DNA from 2 places in the Ensifer sp. SSB1 genome. Region 1 is predicted to be linked to the other one. Evidence: riboswitches for the same ligand, from Rfam matches in the RefSeq annotation. Region 1 holds a riboswitch; the other holds the start of a gene.
The links. A riboswitch is a leader RNA that binds a small molecule or an ion and turns the genes downstream of it on or off. The one in region 1 is predicted to bind cobalamin.
Positions count from the first base shown of each region.

Region 2: it holds a riboswitch for cobalamin, as region 1 does, so the genes downstream of both, nrdH (glutaredoxin-like protein NrdH) here and bluB (5,6-dimethylbenzimidazole synthase) in region 1, are expected to answer to the same signal.

Region 1 is NZ_JAEPRP010000075.1:6,816-14,186, forward strand. It holds gene I8N66_RS19030 (GGDEF domain-containing protein) at 1-787, shown strand, start outside; gene I8N66_RS19035 (LacI family DNA-binding transcriptional regulator) at 762-1,781, opposite strand; gene I8N66_RS19040 (phytanoyl-CoA dioxygenase family protein) at 1,886-3,079, shown strand; gene I8N66_RS19045 (SDR family oxidoreductase) at 3,168-3,980, shown strand; cobalamin riboswitch at 4,009-4,219, shown strand; gene bluB (5,6-dimethylbenzimidazole synthase) at 4,264-4,959, shown strand; gene I8N66_RS19055 (DUF2865 domain-containing protein) at 5,076-6,176, opposite strand; gene I8N66_RS19060 (acyl-homoserine-lactone synthase) at 6,304-6,948, opposite strand; gene I8N66_RS19065 (LuxR family transcriptional regulator) at 7,091-7,371, opposite strand, start outside.
Region 2 is NZ_JAEPRP010000077.1:21,264-28,634, reverse strand. It holds gene I8N66_RS19500 (TetR/AcrR family transcriptional regulator) at 1-553, opposite strand, end outside; gene I8N66_RS19495 (multidrug effflux MFS transporter) at 760-1,956, shown strand; gene nrdF (class 1b ribonucleoside-diphosphate reductase subunit beta) at 2,039-3,013, opposite strand; gene nrdE (class 1b ribonucleoside-diphosphate reductase subunit alpha) at 3,245-5,398, opposite strand; gene nrdI (class Ib ribonucleoside-diphosphate reductase assembly flavoprotein NrdI) at 5,368-5,784, opposite strand; gene nrdH (glutaredoxin-like protein NrdH) at 5,797-6,018, opposite strand; cobalamin riboswitch at 6,405-6,630, opposite strand; gene I8N66_RS19470 (hypothetical protein) at 6,902-7,279, opposite strand; gene I8N66_RS19465 (LysR substrate-binding domain-containing protein) at 7,343-7,371, shown strand, end outside.

The DNA of each region.
Region 1 (7,371 bases):
CGTCTATGCCTCGATCGGGCGCTGTTCGGACGCCTCCTGTCTGGTGGCGGCGTGGATGCCGAAGTCGCCGGGTGGCTTTGTGCGCGCCGAACTGCTGCCGAGCGTCATCGCCATGGCGATCGTCGCGGCGCTGCTGATGGCGTTCGTCGCCTTCCGCTTCTCGACACTCTTTGCCGCCTTGCAGCAGAGCGAGGCGCTCAACCGCCATCTCGCCAAGCACGATCGCCTGACGGGTCTGCTCAACCGCAGCGGTTTCGACGATATGCTGGCGGCAGCGCTGCTGCGGGCAAAGACGCATCCGTTCACGCTGGTCTATGCCGATCTCGACGAGTTCAAGGCGGTCAACGACCGCCACGGCCACGCGGCCGGCGACGCCGTTCTGGTCGCCATGGCCGAGCGCTTTCGCAACCGAGCCGGACCCAAGGGGACAGTCGCGCGGCTTGGCGGCGATGAGTTCGCCATCATCCTCGGCGATTGCAGCGAGACGGAAGCCTGTGGTCTTGCGGCTGGCCTTGTCGCCGATGCGCAGACGCCGGTCGCGTTCAACGGCCAGTTGCTCGTCGTCGGTGGCAGCGCCGGCATCGCTTTCGCGCCACGACATGGCCTGACGGCGCGCGCCCTGCTGCTGGCTGCGGATGAGGCGCTCTATCTTGCCAAACGGCGCGGCCGCAACCGCGTCGAGACCGCTGACGATGCGGTGTTGCCGGGCGAAGCCTCCGGCGAGGAGCCACCCGCCGGACCGGGCGGCTCGGGCGATTTTCCTACTCCGGTACGTTATAGGGCGTGATGACCACGACGGCTGAAAGCTGAGGGCCGACGGCGGTGGACGGAGCGCGGCCATGGAGCATGATCGTGCGGAAGGCCGTGCGGGCGTCGGTCTTCAGATCATGGTGAAGGACGAAGTGAATGCGCCGCGCGCGCAGCAGCGCCAGATTGTCCTCGTCCAGATCATGGGCAATGTAGAGCGCACAGTGGCGGCCGAGACGATCGAAGGCTGCGAGTACCGAGCGATTGCCGCCGCCGATCGAATAGGCGGCATTGATGTCCTGGTTGGCGGCAAGCGCCGCGTCGGCCAGCGCGCCCGTCTCGCTGTCGCGACCATGCCCTTCGCTGATCTCGACGATCCGGATTGTCGGATAATGTTCGCGCAGCACCCGGCGAAAGCCGATCTCGCGCTCCTCCTCACCGCGGAAACGGCCGCTGGATAGCGTCACGAGAACGGTGGCTTCGGCACCGGCAAAGCGCTCGCCGATCAGATAGGCGGCGGTTTCTCCGGCCGCCCTGTTGTCGGCGCCGGCATAAGCGGTCCGCTGGGAATGGGGCAGATCTGTCACCAGCGTCACGACGGGAATGCCGCTGGTTTCGAAGCGTGCGACGGCCGCGACGATCTCGGGCACATCCGGTGCCTTCAAGACGAGCCCATCGGTTCCTCGCAGGCGGATGCGATCGAGCAGTTGCACGATGTCGTGTGGGCGCATGGTCTCGGCGAAGTGAAAACGGCAGCGAAAGCTTGTCGGTGCCAATGTCATCGCTTCGCTTTCGAAGGCCCGCCGCACCGCATCGGTGAAGCGCTCGGGCGCCTCCATGACGATATCGATCGCGAACTTGCGGCCCTGAATGTCGAGTCCGGCCTGCTGCTTTTCCAGTTCCTCGATGGCAGCGCGAACACGGGCGCTCGTCTGGCGGCGGACGCCCGGGCGCTCGTTGAGCACGCGATCGACCGTCGCGGTGCTGAGGCCGGCCTGAAAGGCGATGTCCTTGACCAGAAACGGATGGGCCATCGCCATGGATCTCCTGATGGATTTTTGATGGATTCTTGCCCTATATCATGTTTTGCCGCCGCCTATAGTCGTGTTCATCAAGGTGTTCCAGAGGAGGAAACGGGATGAAGACCGACAACAGTGCGCGGCAGCGGATCGAGCGTGTGTGGCTCACCGAAGAGACCTGCGGTATCGAGGCATTCCGGGCGGAAGTGGAGCGCCGAACCAATCTGGCGGACTATCCCCATGCCTCGGGCTGCGACAAGAACGTGCTGAGCTACAACAGCGCCGATCTCGTCGCCGCCTGCGGCAATTCCGAGACGCGGCGTGCGGTGCTTGCCGAGATCTGCGAGGCGCTGGCGACCGGCCCGGGCGTGGCGGTCTTCAAGCGCGCCTTTGCCGATACCGCCGCGGTCGATGTCGCGAGCACCGTCTTCGACGAGATCATCGAGGAGCAGCATCGCAGCAACAGCGGCGGCGGCGATCACTTTGCCAAGCCCGGCGCCAACGATCGCATCTGGAACTCGCTGGAGAAGCACTGCCTCAAGGCACCGGAGAATTTTGCCGCCTATTACGGCAATACCATCATCGCACTCGTCAGCGAAGCCTGGCTCGGGCCGAACTACCAGATGACGGCGCAGGTGAACCGCGTCAATCCGGGTGGTGCTGCGCAGTCGGCGCACCGGGACTATCATCTCGGCTTCCAGACCTCCGCGGTGATCGAGCAGTACCCGGCGCACGTGCACAAGCTCTCGCCGGTGCTGACGCTGCAGGGCGCGGTTGCCCATTGCGACATGCCGCTCGAGAGCGGACCGACGCTGTTCCTGCCCTATAGCCAGACCTATGTGCCGGGCTACCTGGCGCTCAACCGGCCGGAGTTCCGCGCCTATTTCGACGAGCATCACGTGCAGCTCCCGCTCGAAAAGGGCGATGTCGTCTTCTTCAATCCGGCGCTCTTCCATGCAGCCGGCAACAACCGCTCCGCCGATATCCGTCGCGTGGCGAACCTGCTGCAGGTGTCCTCCGCCTTTGGCCGGGCGATGGAGACCGTCGATCGGCTGACGATGAGCGCAACGCTCTACCCGGCGCTGAAGGCGTTGCTGGCCAACGGCCAGCTGACCGAAGCGGAAGCGGCCAACGCGATCGCATCCTGTGCAGAAGGCTACTCCTTCCCGACCAATCTCGACCGTGATCCGCCGCTCGGCGGGCTGGCGCCGAAGACCCAGGCACAGCTGATGCGCGAGGCGCTGGCCGCGGGAACGAGTTCGCAGGATTTTCACGCGGCGCTCGACGCGCAGGCGAAGCGCAAGCTGAGCTGATGGTTCAACTACCCATTCGAAAGGCTCCCGGTGCGTTTCGCCCGGGAGCCGTCGCTGTTTGACACGATCATCTTCGAGGAGCAATTCGATGAGTGGACAATTGGAAGGCAAGATCGCCGTCGTCACCGGTGGCACGCAAGGGTTGGGCGCAACGATTGCCGGCCTCTTCGCCGAGCGTGGTGCTGCCGGCATCGTCATCTGCGGACGCAATGCGGCCAAGGGGCGGGCGAAGGCTGAGGAGATCGGCAAGGACAGCGGCGCGAAGGTGGTCTATGTCGAAGCCGATCTCGAAAAGGTGGAGGACGCCCGTAAGGTCGTTGCCGCTTGTGATGCGGAGTTCGGCCGGGTCGATGCGCTGGTCAATGCCGCCGCGATCACTGACCGCGGCACGATCCTCGATACGACGCCCGAACTTTTCGACCGGATGTTCGCGATCAACGTGCGAGCGCCGTTCTTCCTGATGCAGGAGACGGTGAAGGTGATGCGACGCGAGCGAACCGAAGGCACGATCGTCAATATCGGCTCCATGTCGGCGATGGCCGGGCAGCCCTTCATCGCCGCCTATTGCTCGTCGAAAGGGGCGCTGGAGACGTTGACCAAGAATACGGCCTATGCGCTCCTGCGAAACCGCATTCGGGTCAACGGCCTGAATATCGGCTGGATGGCTTCCGAAGGCGAGGACCGGATCCAGCGCGAGTTTCACGGTGCATCGGTGGACTGGCTCGAAAAGGCGGCTGCCAGCCAGCCGTTCGGCCGGCTCGTCGACCCGGCAGAGGTGGCACGTGCCTGCGCCTATCTGTCTTCGGCTGAATCGGGGCTAATGACCGGATCGGTGATCTGCTTCGATCAATCGGTCTGGGGCGGCTATGACGGTTCGCCGCATCCGGTGGCGCCGCTATAGGCGGCGCTTGTCTTTCGGTTGCCGCTATGCGCTTATGGCGGCGTCAGGTGCCCGCGCGAGCGGGAGAATCGGGAATCCGGCGTCATTCCGGAACGTGCCCAACGCTGTGACGGGGACGGTCGCCTCTAAGTGCCTTGAATTGATTCAAGGATTTGCCACTGGATCTTCAATCGGTCTGGGAAGGTGAGGCGGCCGGTTGAACCGGAGTCAGAAGACCGGCCTGGCAAGATAGACCGAACCCCGCGCGGACGGCGGGAGGTTGCGCATTGTTGGGGATCGAACGATGCTAACTGAACCGAAGGGCGGCCTTGCGGCTGCCGGTGCCTTCGCGCGCAATGAGCGGGAGGCCGTCTACCGCGCCATCGAAACACGCCGCGACGTGCGCGACGAATTTCTCGCAGAACCTCTTCCCGACGATCTGGTGAAACGCCTGCTTACGGCTGCGCATAGCGCGCCGTCTGTCGGCTTCATGCAGCCCTGGAACTTCGTGCTGGTGCGAGCGGAAGAAACGCGTGAGCGCGTCTGGCAGGCCTTTCGCCGCGCCAACGACGAGGCCGCCTTGATGTTCGAGGCGGAACAGCAGACGAAGTACCGTTCGCTGAAACTCGAGGGCATTCGCAAGGCGCCGCTCAGCATCTGCGTCACCTGTGACCGCACGCGCGGCGGCGCCGTCGTCCTCGGCCGTACCCATAATCCGCAGATGGATGTCTATTCCACGGTTTGCGCCGTGCAGAACCTGTGGCTTGCCGCGCGCGCCGAAGGTGTCGGTGTCGGCTGGGTCAGCATCTTCCACGAGGCGGAGATCAAGGCGATCCTCGGCATCCCTGGTCATGTCGAGATCGTCGCCTGGCTCTGCCTCGGCTATGTCGATCGCCTCTACCAACAGCCGGAGCTGGCGGTGAAGGGATGGCGGCAGCGTCTGCCGCTGGAAGAACTCGTGTTCGAGGAAGGCTGGGGGAACTGCAGCGAGCGTTCCTGAAACCCGTTGCGCCAAAGTGCGCAGCGGTATTGCGACAGCGATGCGAAATATCGAGAACTTGAAGCGCAACGAGCGAAACTGAAGATCGCGGCGCGCTTTGAGATGGCGCGCCGGGATCAGTTCTGGACCGGTTGATAGGCCGGTCCCTTCGGGTGCTTCAGGTCGATCGAGGTTTCCTGTTGCGGCAGGAAGGTCGGGCCGACGACGCGCACCTTGCTCTTCGACGGATCGTAGGGCCGCTCCTCAGGCGGTGCCTTGGCGGTCATGGTCTCCGCCGGCTTCTTGGTTTCGATCACGACGATGGACGACTGGTCGTCACCGATCCTGGTGCCGGTCGTCTTCGGTGAGGTTGCGGCGGTCTGTGGTATCTGGCAGCCGCACATGCCGGGCTTGCTGACACCGCGCGTGCGATAGGCGAAGGCATTCGGCATTTCGGTATAGGGCCGGCCGGTCACGGCCGAGACCATCTGGTCGCTCTCTTCCGTGTTGATATCATGGAAGTAGAGTTCGGTTTCGGCACCCGGGCAGCGCGCCCGGCAGGCCTGTTCGTCCCGCGGGAAATCGGCCGGCGTCGCGTCCGAGGAGATCGGGAAAAAGGCGCCGTCGCAGGTGCGCACGCACATGGTCCGCAGCGTGCCGCTGTAGTAGCGTTCCTGCGGGGCATAGCCGTCTTCGCCAAGCATCGGGCCGTAGGCGTCGTCCGGCGGCAGATCGGCAATGATGTTGCGGTGCGATTCGGGCTCTTCGGGGTCGACGCTCGCGAACTCTTCGCGGTCGCCGTAGCAGCCATTGATCTCCAGCGCGGCAAGGATGCGGCGACGGCTGTCCTGGCTGCCTCCGGCAACAATCTGCTCGCGCTCCGACTTCAGCATGCGCAGATTGTCTTCCATCTCGGCAATGAGACCGTCGAGTTCGCCACAGATATCCGGGTTGCCGCCATCGAAGGTGACGACGTTGCCGTCACCACAGGCCGCACGACGGCGGTCGTTCTTCGCCCTGCGCAGTTCGATGTTCTGGCGGGAGATCGCACTCGCATAGTCACGGGCGTCGGCATTGCTGGAGACGATGTCAGGCAGCTGCGCAAGACGCGTGTTCAGCCGGTCGCACACGGTCGATGCCAGCGAAGGATCGGCACCGACCAGGGCAAACGGCACAAGCACCGCAGCGAGGTGTTTCAAGCGCGGGAACACGGGCGAAGTCTCTTCCTGCAACCGCATGACGCCGGTCTTCTGATATGGGCGGCTGCCAGCGGCAATTCCTGTTTCACCTCCATCATAGAGCTTGTCGGCGATCGTGCAACGACAAGCGGCGGTTTGCGTTAACGGGCCCGGCAGAGCGAAGAGATCAAGCGGCGCGGGCGGTTTCCAGCGACATCGGACGTTCGAGAACAGTGCCTTCGATGGCGGCTACCGCTTTCATACGCTGGAGCAGGCTCTCATTCACTTCCCAGGCGACGGCAACGGCAAAGACCGAGCCGATGCGGTGCGGTTCGGCAATGCGCTCGCCGGGGCATCCCATGCGGCGGAACATGCGCTCCAGGAACACGTCGGTAACGGTGACGATATGGGTGATGCCGGAGGCAAGGCCGAGTTCACCGACGCCGCACATCAATTCGGCCGCTGCAACGGTGACCTGATTCGAGGCGCGGTCCTGCGAAATCTCCGGCTCGATGCAGAAGCGGCTCGATTCCCATACCGAGGCGCTGCGGATTTCCGGGTTGTCGCCGAGCAGGATCGGGAAGGTGTCGTCCAGCATGTTGGGGCCGAGCGTCGGCAGCAGCCGCAGCGCGCCACGCAGGCGACCGGTGTCGGGGGCATAGGAGAGCACGTAGAGCGGATTTGCCTTGTCGTAGTTGTCGATTTCCCACTCGCCGTCCGTCTGCACATCCCATTTTAGGAAATCGTGAAAGACGCGCTTGCGCAGCCGAAACATATCGTCGACGGCCTGCGGGTGCTGTGCGCGGGTCTTTCCGTTCAGGATCCTGATCATCTTTTTCTCCATCCTTGTTTGGGGATGGGCGGATGCTGTCAGGCCGGCGGCGGTCGCGTAACTGTCGGTAGTGACAGTTTAAATCAGCGATTTTTCCCACTAGATTTCGAGGGGTTTTTTGGAGGACTTGGCGCGAGCTGCGTCAAACGGTGGGGATCAGCGCATGGCGGACGGCCTGGGCAACGGCCTGCGTATTGGACACGACATTGAGCTTGCGCCTCGCATTGGTCATGAAAAAGCGCACGGTGCGCTCGGAAATGCCGAGAATCGTTGCGATCTCCCAATAGCTCTTGCCGGCAGCGGCCCAGGTCAAAACCTCGGTCTCGCGGCCGGTGAGCCGCATGTCGCGGGTCGAAATGCTGCCGGCCATCGCGCCGTGCTCCAGCATGGCGGCGTGGAAGAGATTCGCCGCGAGCTGGAAAT
Region 2 (7,371 bases), on a different contig from region 1:
TCTGCAGGTCCGCCTTGATCAGCGCGATGAACTGCCGCGCGGCGAGGTCGAAATCATCGATCTCGAGCGGCGCCCGGTGCGCGAGCCGCGCAAAAAGCGCCGCCAGCGCCCGATCGGTCTTGCCTGGTCCCTGTTCGCGCCAGAACTGAAAGAGATGCGGATAGCGATTGCCTTCGGTCGCGATCAACTTCTGGATGAACTTTGCGTCCTGGTTGCAGATGCAGTTCTTGTTGAGACGCACCGCGAAGGCGGCAAGGTCCTCTTCGAGATTGTCGGCGCGTTCAGGGAAAGTCGCGAGGATCGAAAAGAGCACGCCGTTGGTACGATCCATGATGTCCTGGACCACCGCCATGAACAGCGTCTCTTTTTCGCGATAGTGGTTGTAGACCGTCTGGCGCGATACGCCGGCTTCGGCGGCGATCTCGTCGATACTGGCACCGGAAAAGCCTTCGCGGCAAAAAACGTCTGCGGCGGCTTCGAGGATCGAGACGCGTTTCGCAAGTTGCCCTTTTTGCGCGCGGACATCAGGCGAGGCGGGGTCATGTTTTTTCATGAAGCGAAGATAAGGCCCATTGACGATTTAGACAATGGTGTCTAATTTTACACCTGTGTCCAATTTAATGGACTCAATAGTCAGCGCAGGATGCGTCTCCCAACGTTCGATCCTGGCACGACCGTCATCTTTCGAGTTTCAAACCTGGCGGCAGCGATACCGGCCTTGCGCCGGAGCATTGCCGCGATTTCTGAAAGATCATTGCCATGACAGCGTCCTTCCTCCGCACGGCCATCGTCCTCGGTTTGATTTCGGCGATCGGTCCCTTCGCAATAGACATGTATCTGCCCGCCTTACCGTCGATCGGCAAAGACCTGGCGGTCGACAACGGCGTGGTACAGTTCAGCCTCCTGTCGTTCTTCATTTCCTTCGCCATTTCGCAGCTCATTTATGGCCCTCTGTCGGATATCTGGGGCCGCAAGGCGCCGCTCTATCTCGGCATCGGCCTCTTCACCGTCGCCAGCATTGGCTGCGCCCTTGCGACCGACATCGAGACCCTGATCGCCTTCCGCTTCCTGCAGGGCATTGGTGGCGCCGCCGGCATGGTCATTCCGCGCGCCGTCGTCCGCGACATGCATACCGGCGTCCAGGCGGCGCGGCTGATGTCGCTGCTGATGCTGGTCTTCAGCATTTCGCCGATCCTGGCGCCGCTCGCCGGCAGCGCCGTGATCCAGTTCTACGGCTGGCGGGGCGTCTTCTACGCGGTGATGATCGCCGCCTTCATCGGCCTGATCCTCCTGTCGACGCAATTGCAGGAGACCCGCCCGAAAAAGGACCGTGCCGGCAGCAGCGTGGCAAGCGCGCTTGCCGCCTACCGCCTGCTGCTTTCAGACCGCAACTTCCTGACGCTTACCTTCATCGGCGGGCTTGGGATCTCCGGGTTCCTCGTCTATCTCGCCAACTCGCCCTTCGTGTTGATCGACCACTATGGGCTGACGCCGACGCAATATAGCCTGGCGTTCTCGATGAACGCCGTGTCGTTCTTCGCGGTGTCGCAGGCGACCGGCTGGCTCGGCGAGCGTTTTGGCCTGGTACGGGTCATGCATCTCGCCGTCGGCGCCTTCGCTTTGACCATGGTCACGATGTTCGTCGTCATGAGCCTCGGTTTCAACCACTTGCCCGTCATGGCCGCTTTCCTGTTCGTCGGCTACGGGGTGCTCGGCCTGGTGATCCCGACCTCGGCGGTGCTGGCACTCGAAGACCACGGCGAGATCGCCGGCACGGCGTCGGCGCTGATGGGCACGCTGCACTTCGTCACCGCCGCCGTCGCCATGGTGGTCGCGAGCCTCTTCTTCGACGGAACGGCCCTGCCAATGGCCGGGGCGATCGCCGCTTGCGCGCTTGCCGCCTTCCTCCTGACCCAGGCAACGATCGGCCGCAGCCGTGTGGTGGCAGCGGAGTAGGGACTGCTAACGCTAAACCGATAGGCCGGCGAGGGTGTCCTCGCCGGCCTTTTGTTGTCAGGTGTGACCGGTCGGCTCGCTTTTAAAAATCCCAGTCCTCGTCCTCGGTCGCGACCGCCTTGCCGATGACATAGGAGGAGCCGGAGCCGGAGAAGAAGTCGTGGTTCTCGTCGGCATTCGGCGACAGGGCGGAGAGGATGGCGGGGTTGACCTTGCAGGCTTCAGCCGGGAACAGCGCCTCGTAGCCGAGGTTCATCAGCGCCTTGTTGGCGTTATAATGCAGGAACTTCTTCACGTCCTCGGCGAGCCCGACGCCATCATAGAGCGCTTCGGTGTATTTCGCCTCGTTGTCGTAGAGCTCGAGCAACAGGTCGAAGGCGAAATCCTTGATTTCCTGGCGGCGTTCCTCCGTCAGCCGCTCCAGCGCGCGCTGGAACTTGTAGCCGATGTAATAGCCGTGCACCGCTTCGTCGCGGATGATCAGCCGGATCATGTCGGCGGTGTTGGTGAGCTTGGCGCGGCTCGACCAGTACATCGGCAGATAGAAGCCGGAATAGAACAGGAAGCTTTCGAGGAAGACGCTGGCGACCTTCTTCTTCAGCGGATCTCCGGAGGCATACTCTGCCGTGATCAGCGCCGATTTCTTCTGCAGGAACTCGTTTTCCTCGGACCAGCGATAGGCGTCGTCGACGTCGGGCGTCAGGCAGAGCGTCGAGAAGATCGAGGAGTAGGAGCGGGCGTGGACCGCCTCCATGAAGGAGATGTTGGAAAGCACCGCCTCTTCATGCGGCGTGGCCGCATCCTCCATCAGCCTGATGGCGCCGACGCCGTTCTGGATCGTGTCGAGCAAGGTGAGGCCGGTGAAGACCCGGATCGTCAGTTTCTGCTCCTCCGGCTTCAGCGTCGCCCAGGAGGGGATGTCGTTGGAGAGCGGCACTTTTTCCGGCAGCCAGAAATTACCGGTCAGGCGGTTCCAGACCTCCAGATCCTTGTCGTCCTCGATGCGGTTCCAATTGATGGCGCGGATGCGGCTTGCGGATTTGGCGTGCATGTTCATGTCGTTGGACCTTTGTGATCGTGGGTGCCCCACATCTGCGCGGTGCGGGTATGGCCCCACATCCGCCTGCCGGCGCCTTCTCCCCGCGTACGGGGAGAAGGGACAATGCCGCACCGCCTAACATCATCGGGGCCGCCCGCATCTCGGGCGTTGGTATGGCACGTCCCCACTCCCCGCCTGCGGGGAGAGGGTTAGGGTGGGGGCCGTTTGAGCAATTGCTGGAACGCGGCGTTAGAGCGCGCAGGAAACGCAGCCCTGGACCTGCGTGCCCTCAAGCGCCATCTGCCGAAGGCGGATGTAGTAGATGGTCTTGATGCCCTTCTTCCAGGCGTGGATCTGGGCGCGGTTGATGTCGCGGGTGGTCGCCGTGTCGCGGAAGAAGAGCGTCAGCGACAGGCCCTGGTCGACGTGCTGGGTGGCCGCCGCGTAGGTGTCGATGATCTTTTCCGGCCCGATCTCGTAGGCGTCCTGGTAATAGTCGAGATTGTCATTCGTCATGAAGGCTGCGGGGTAATAGACGCGGCCGATCTTGCCTTCCTTGCGGATCTCGATCTTCGACACGATCGGGTGGATCGAGGACGTCGAGTGGTTGATGTAGGAGATTGAGCCCGTCGGCGGCACGGCCTGAAGGTTCTGGTTGTAGAGGCCGCCCTCGATCACCGCCCGTTTCAGTTCCAGCCAGTCTTCCTGCGTCGGGATCGCGATGCCGGCTTCCTCGAATAGTGCCTTCACCTTTTCGGTCGCCGGCAGCCACTCGGCCTCGGTGTATTTGTCGAAATAGTCGCCAGAGGCGTATTTCGAGTTTTCGAAGCCGGCGAAGCTCTTGCCCTTTTCGACCGCCAGCCGGTTCGATGCGCGGATGGCGTGGTAGGTCACCGTGTAGAAATAGATGTTGGTGAAGTCGATGCCTTCCTCCGAGCCGTAATAGATGCGCTCGCGGGCGAGATAGCCATGCAGGTTCATCTGACCGAGGCCGATCGCGTGACTGTCGTCATTGCCCTTTTCGATCGAGGGCACGGACGAGATGTGGCTCATCTCGGAGACGGCGGTGAGTGCCCGGATAGAGGTCTCGATGGTCTTGCCGAAATCGGCCGAGTCCATCGCTGCTGCGATGTTCAGCGAACCGAGGTTGCAGGAAATGTCCTTGCCCATCTTGGCGTAGGAGAGGTCGTCGTTGAATTCGCTCGGCTCGTTCACCTGCAGGATCTCCGAGCAGAGGTTGCTCATGGTGATACGCCCGGCGATCGGGTTTGCCCGGTTCACCGTGTCCTCGAACATGATGTACGGATAGCCGCTTTCGAACTGGATCTCTGCGATGATCTGGAAGAATTCGCGCGCCTTGATCTTCCGCTTGCGGATGCGGGCATCCTCGACCATCTCGCGATATTTTTCCGTCACCGAGATCTCGGTGAGCGGCACATCGTAGACCTGCTCCACGTCATAGGGCGAGAACAGGTACATGTCCTCGTTGTTGCGGGCGAGCTCGAAGGTGATGTCCGGGATGACGACGCCGAGCGACAGCGTCTTGATGCGGATCTTCTCGTCGGCGTTTTCGCGCTTGGTATCGAGGAAGCGCATGATGTCGGGGTGGTGGGCATGGAGATAGACAGCACCTGCGCCCTGACGCGCGCCAAGCTGGTTGGCGTAGGAGAACGAGTCCTCCAGAAGCTTCATGACCGGGATGACGCCGGAGGACTGGTTCTCGATCTGCTTGATCGGCGCGCCCATCTCACGGATGTTGGTGAGCGACAGCGCCACGCCGCCGCCGCGCTTGGAAAGCTGCAGCGCCGAATTGATCGCGCGGCCGATGCTCTCCATGTTGTCCTCGATCCTGAGCAAAAAGCAGGAGACGAGTTCGCCGCGGCTCTTCTTGCCGGCATTGAGGAAGGTCGGTGTTGCCGGCTGGAAGCGGCCGGAAATGATCTCGTCGACTAGGTCGCGGGCAAGCTCTTCATCGCCGCGCGCCAGCGTCATAGCCACCATGCAGACGCGGTCCTCGTAGCGCTCCAGGTAACGCTTTCCGTCGAAGGTCTTCAGCGTATAGGACGTGTAGTATTTGAACGCGCCAAGGAACGTCGGGAAGCGGAACTTCTTCGAATAGGCGTGGTCGTAGAGATCGCGCACGAAGTTGAAGGAATACTGGTCGAGAACCTCTTGCTCGTAGTAGCCCTCGGTCACCAGATAATCGAGCTTCTCGCGAAGGTTATGGAAGAACACGGTGTTCTGGTTGACGTGCTGGAGGAAGTATTGCTTCGCCGCCTGCCGGTCCTTGTCGAGCTGGATCCGCCCCTCTTCGTCATAGAGGTTCAGCATCGCGTTGAGCGCATGGTAGTCCAGCGCCGGTTCCGTCGCCTTCAGGGGGCGTTCGAGTGTTGAGACGTCCAAAATCTTTTCATCCCGTTTTTGACATTGGCGACGTCCTCATCGGTTCCGAGCAGTTCGAACCGGTAGAGGTAGGGCACCTGGCACTTGGCCGAGATCACGTCGCCGGCGATCCCGTAGGTCGCGCCGAAATTGCTGTTGCCCGCTGCGATCACGCCGCGGATGTGGGAGCGGTTGCCCGCGTCGTTCAGGAAGCGGATCACCTGTTTCGGCACGGCACCCCGGCCGTCGTCGCCGCAATAGGTCGGCACGACGAGCACATAGGGCTCCGAAATCGTAAGTGCGCCCTTACTTTCCTTGAGCGGTATACGGGCTGCGCGAAGGCCGAGTTTCTCGACGAAGCGATGGGTGTTTTCCGAGCGGCTGGAAAAATAGACGATCAGCCCCATCGCTTCTCTCCCTCAGGAAAGCGCGCTGATCATGTCCGGGCGGAACCCCGCCCAATGCCGCTCGCCGGCGACGACCACTGGAACCTGCCGGTAACCGAGACCCTGCACGAGCGCGAATGCATCGGAATCCTCGGAGATATCGACGATGCGATAATCGATGCCCTGGCGGTCGAGCGCGCGGGTGGTGGCGGTGCATTGGACGCAGGCGGGTTTGCTGTAGACGGTGATCGACATGGGTTCCTCGTGAGGTCTCGCAAATGGGCGCAAAAAGTCGTCGGGTCGCGCGAACGCGAACCGCAGGCTTGGCGATAGGGCACAAAACATCGTTCCCCGGTCGCCTCGACCGGAGTTGACGCCGGTAAGCTGGCCCCAGGTCGGTTACACAACCGGGCCGGCTCGTTCTTGTCGGGCGCTCAGGAATTCCGCGGGTGCGGGCTTTCAGGGCGCGGCCTTTCGATCAGGCGCGCAACAATGCGCACCCGTCCGCAGAAGGTGGATCTGAACTGGAAGAAACTGACATGACTTCACCCCGAAGCTTTCGACAGGCTGCCGGGGAGATGTCGAGACGATCGGGCAGGCTCATCCTGCCACGCACTCAACCCCTCCGGACACCCCGCCCGCGGACGTTTGTTGCTCGAGGCAGGTCTCCTGGCTTACGGGTCAAAGCTTCCATCCCGACCTTCCCGAGGCCTTATGCCTCAGTGGTCCAATTCCGGACAGTCGCTCTCCGTCTACAGTTGCGGGGGCAGCTGCGGCATAGCCGGGCGGAAACCCGCCGGCGCACCGTATTCCCGTCTTAGCTCCCAATCCTTGCGAATCGGAAGAACCTCGAACACTACATATAGTAGTAGATCGCATGTCCGCGTCAATAGGTGTGAGGTGCCTCCGGCCCGGGTGGGGAGGTGATTTCTTTCGCCATGTGGATAACAGGGCGTAAACGAAGGGGCGCTGCAAAGCCCGTTGGCGGGACGCTCTCGGCTTCGATGCCGCGCGCTCGCGCCTTTGTCCGTCATTTGCGGAGGGTACGATATTCCAGGAAGCGCCGGAGCGAATTTCTGCTCATTCGATCCGGCGGCTGGCAGGTGGCAGATTGCGACAGCTGAGAATTGTTACCGCTTCAGTCGCAGAGCGACATGCTGACGTCTTTGTTCTCTCCGGGCTGGGCGCGAGGCGAAGCCCGCGCCACGCGCGGCATGTCAACGCAGTCCCGCGTCGGTGAGGGCTGCGGCTTTTGTGCGTTGTCGTCCTTCGGCCAGTGCCACGGATCGGCAACGTCGCCGACGCGCGCCCGAATGTTCTCGTGGTCCCGCGTCAGGCCGATATCCCTCAGCTGGAACTCGCTGAAGGTATCGATGGCGATGGTTGGGCTGAGCACGTTCCCGGCCCGCTTCAGGACATGAAGGATCGTTGATCGCAGCGCGCTAAGCATTGCTATCCTCTTTGTTTTTGCTGTTGTGTTCGCGAAAAAAGTGAGGAATTTTGCCGCTTCGCGCAAAGCGATTTCTCGCATGCTGGCATAAAGAATGCTTATCTCAACGCAATGAGCAAGATTCCTCCCATGAGTGCGGTGCGCGCGTTCGAAGCGGC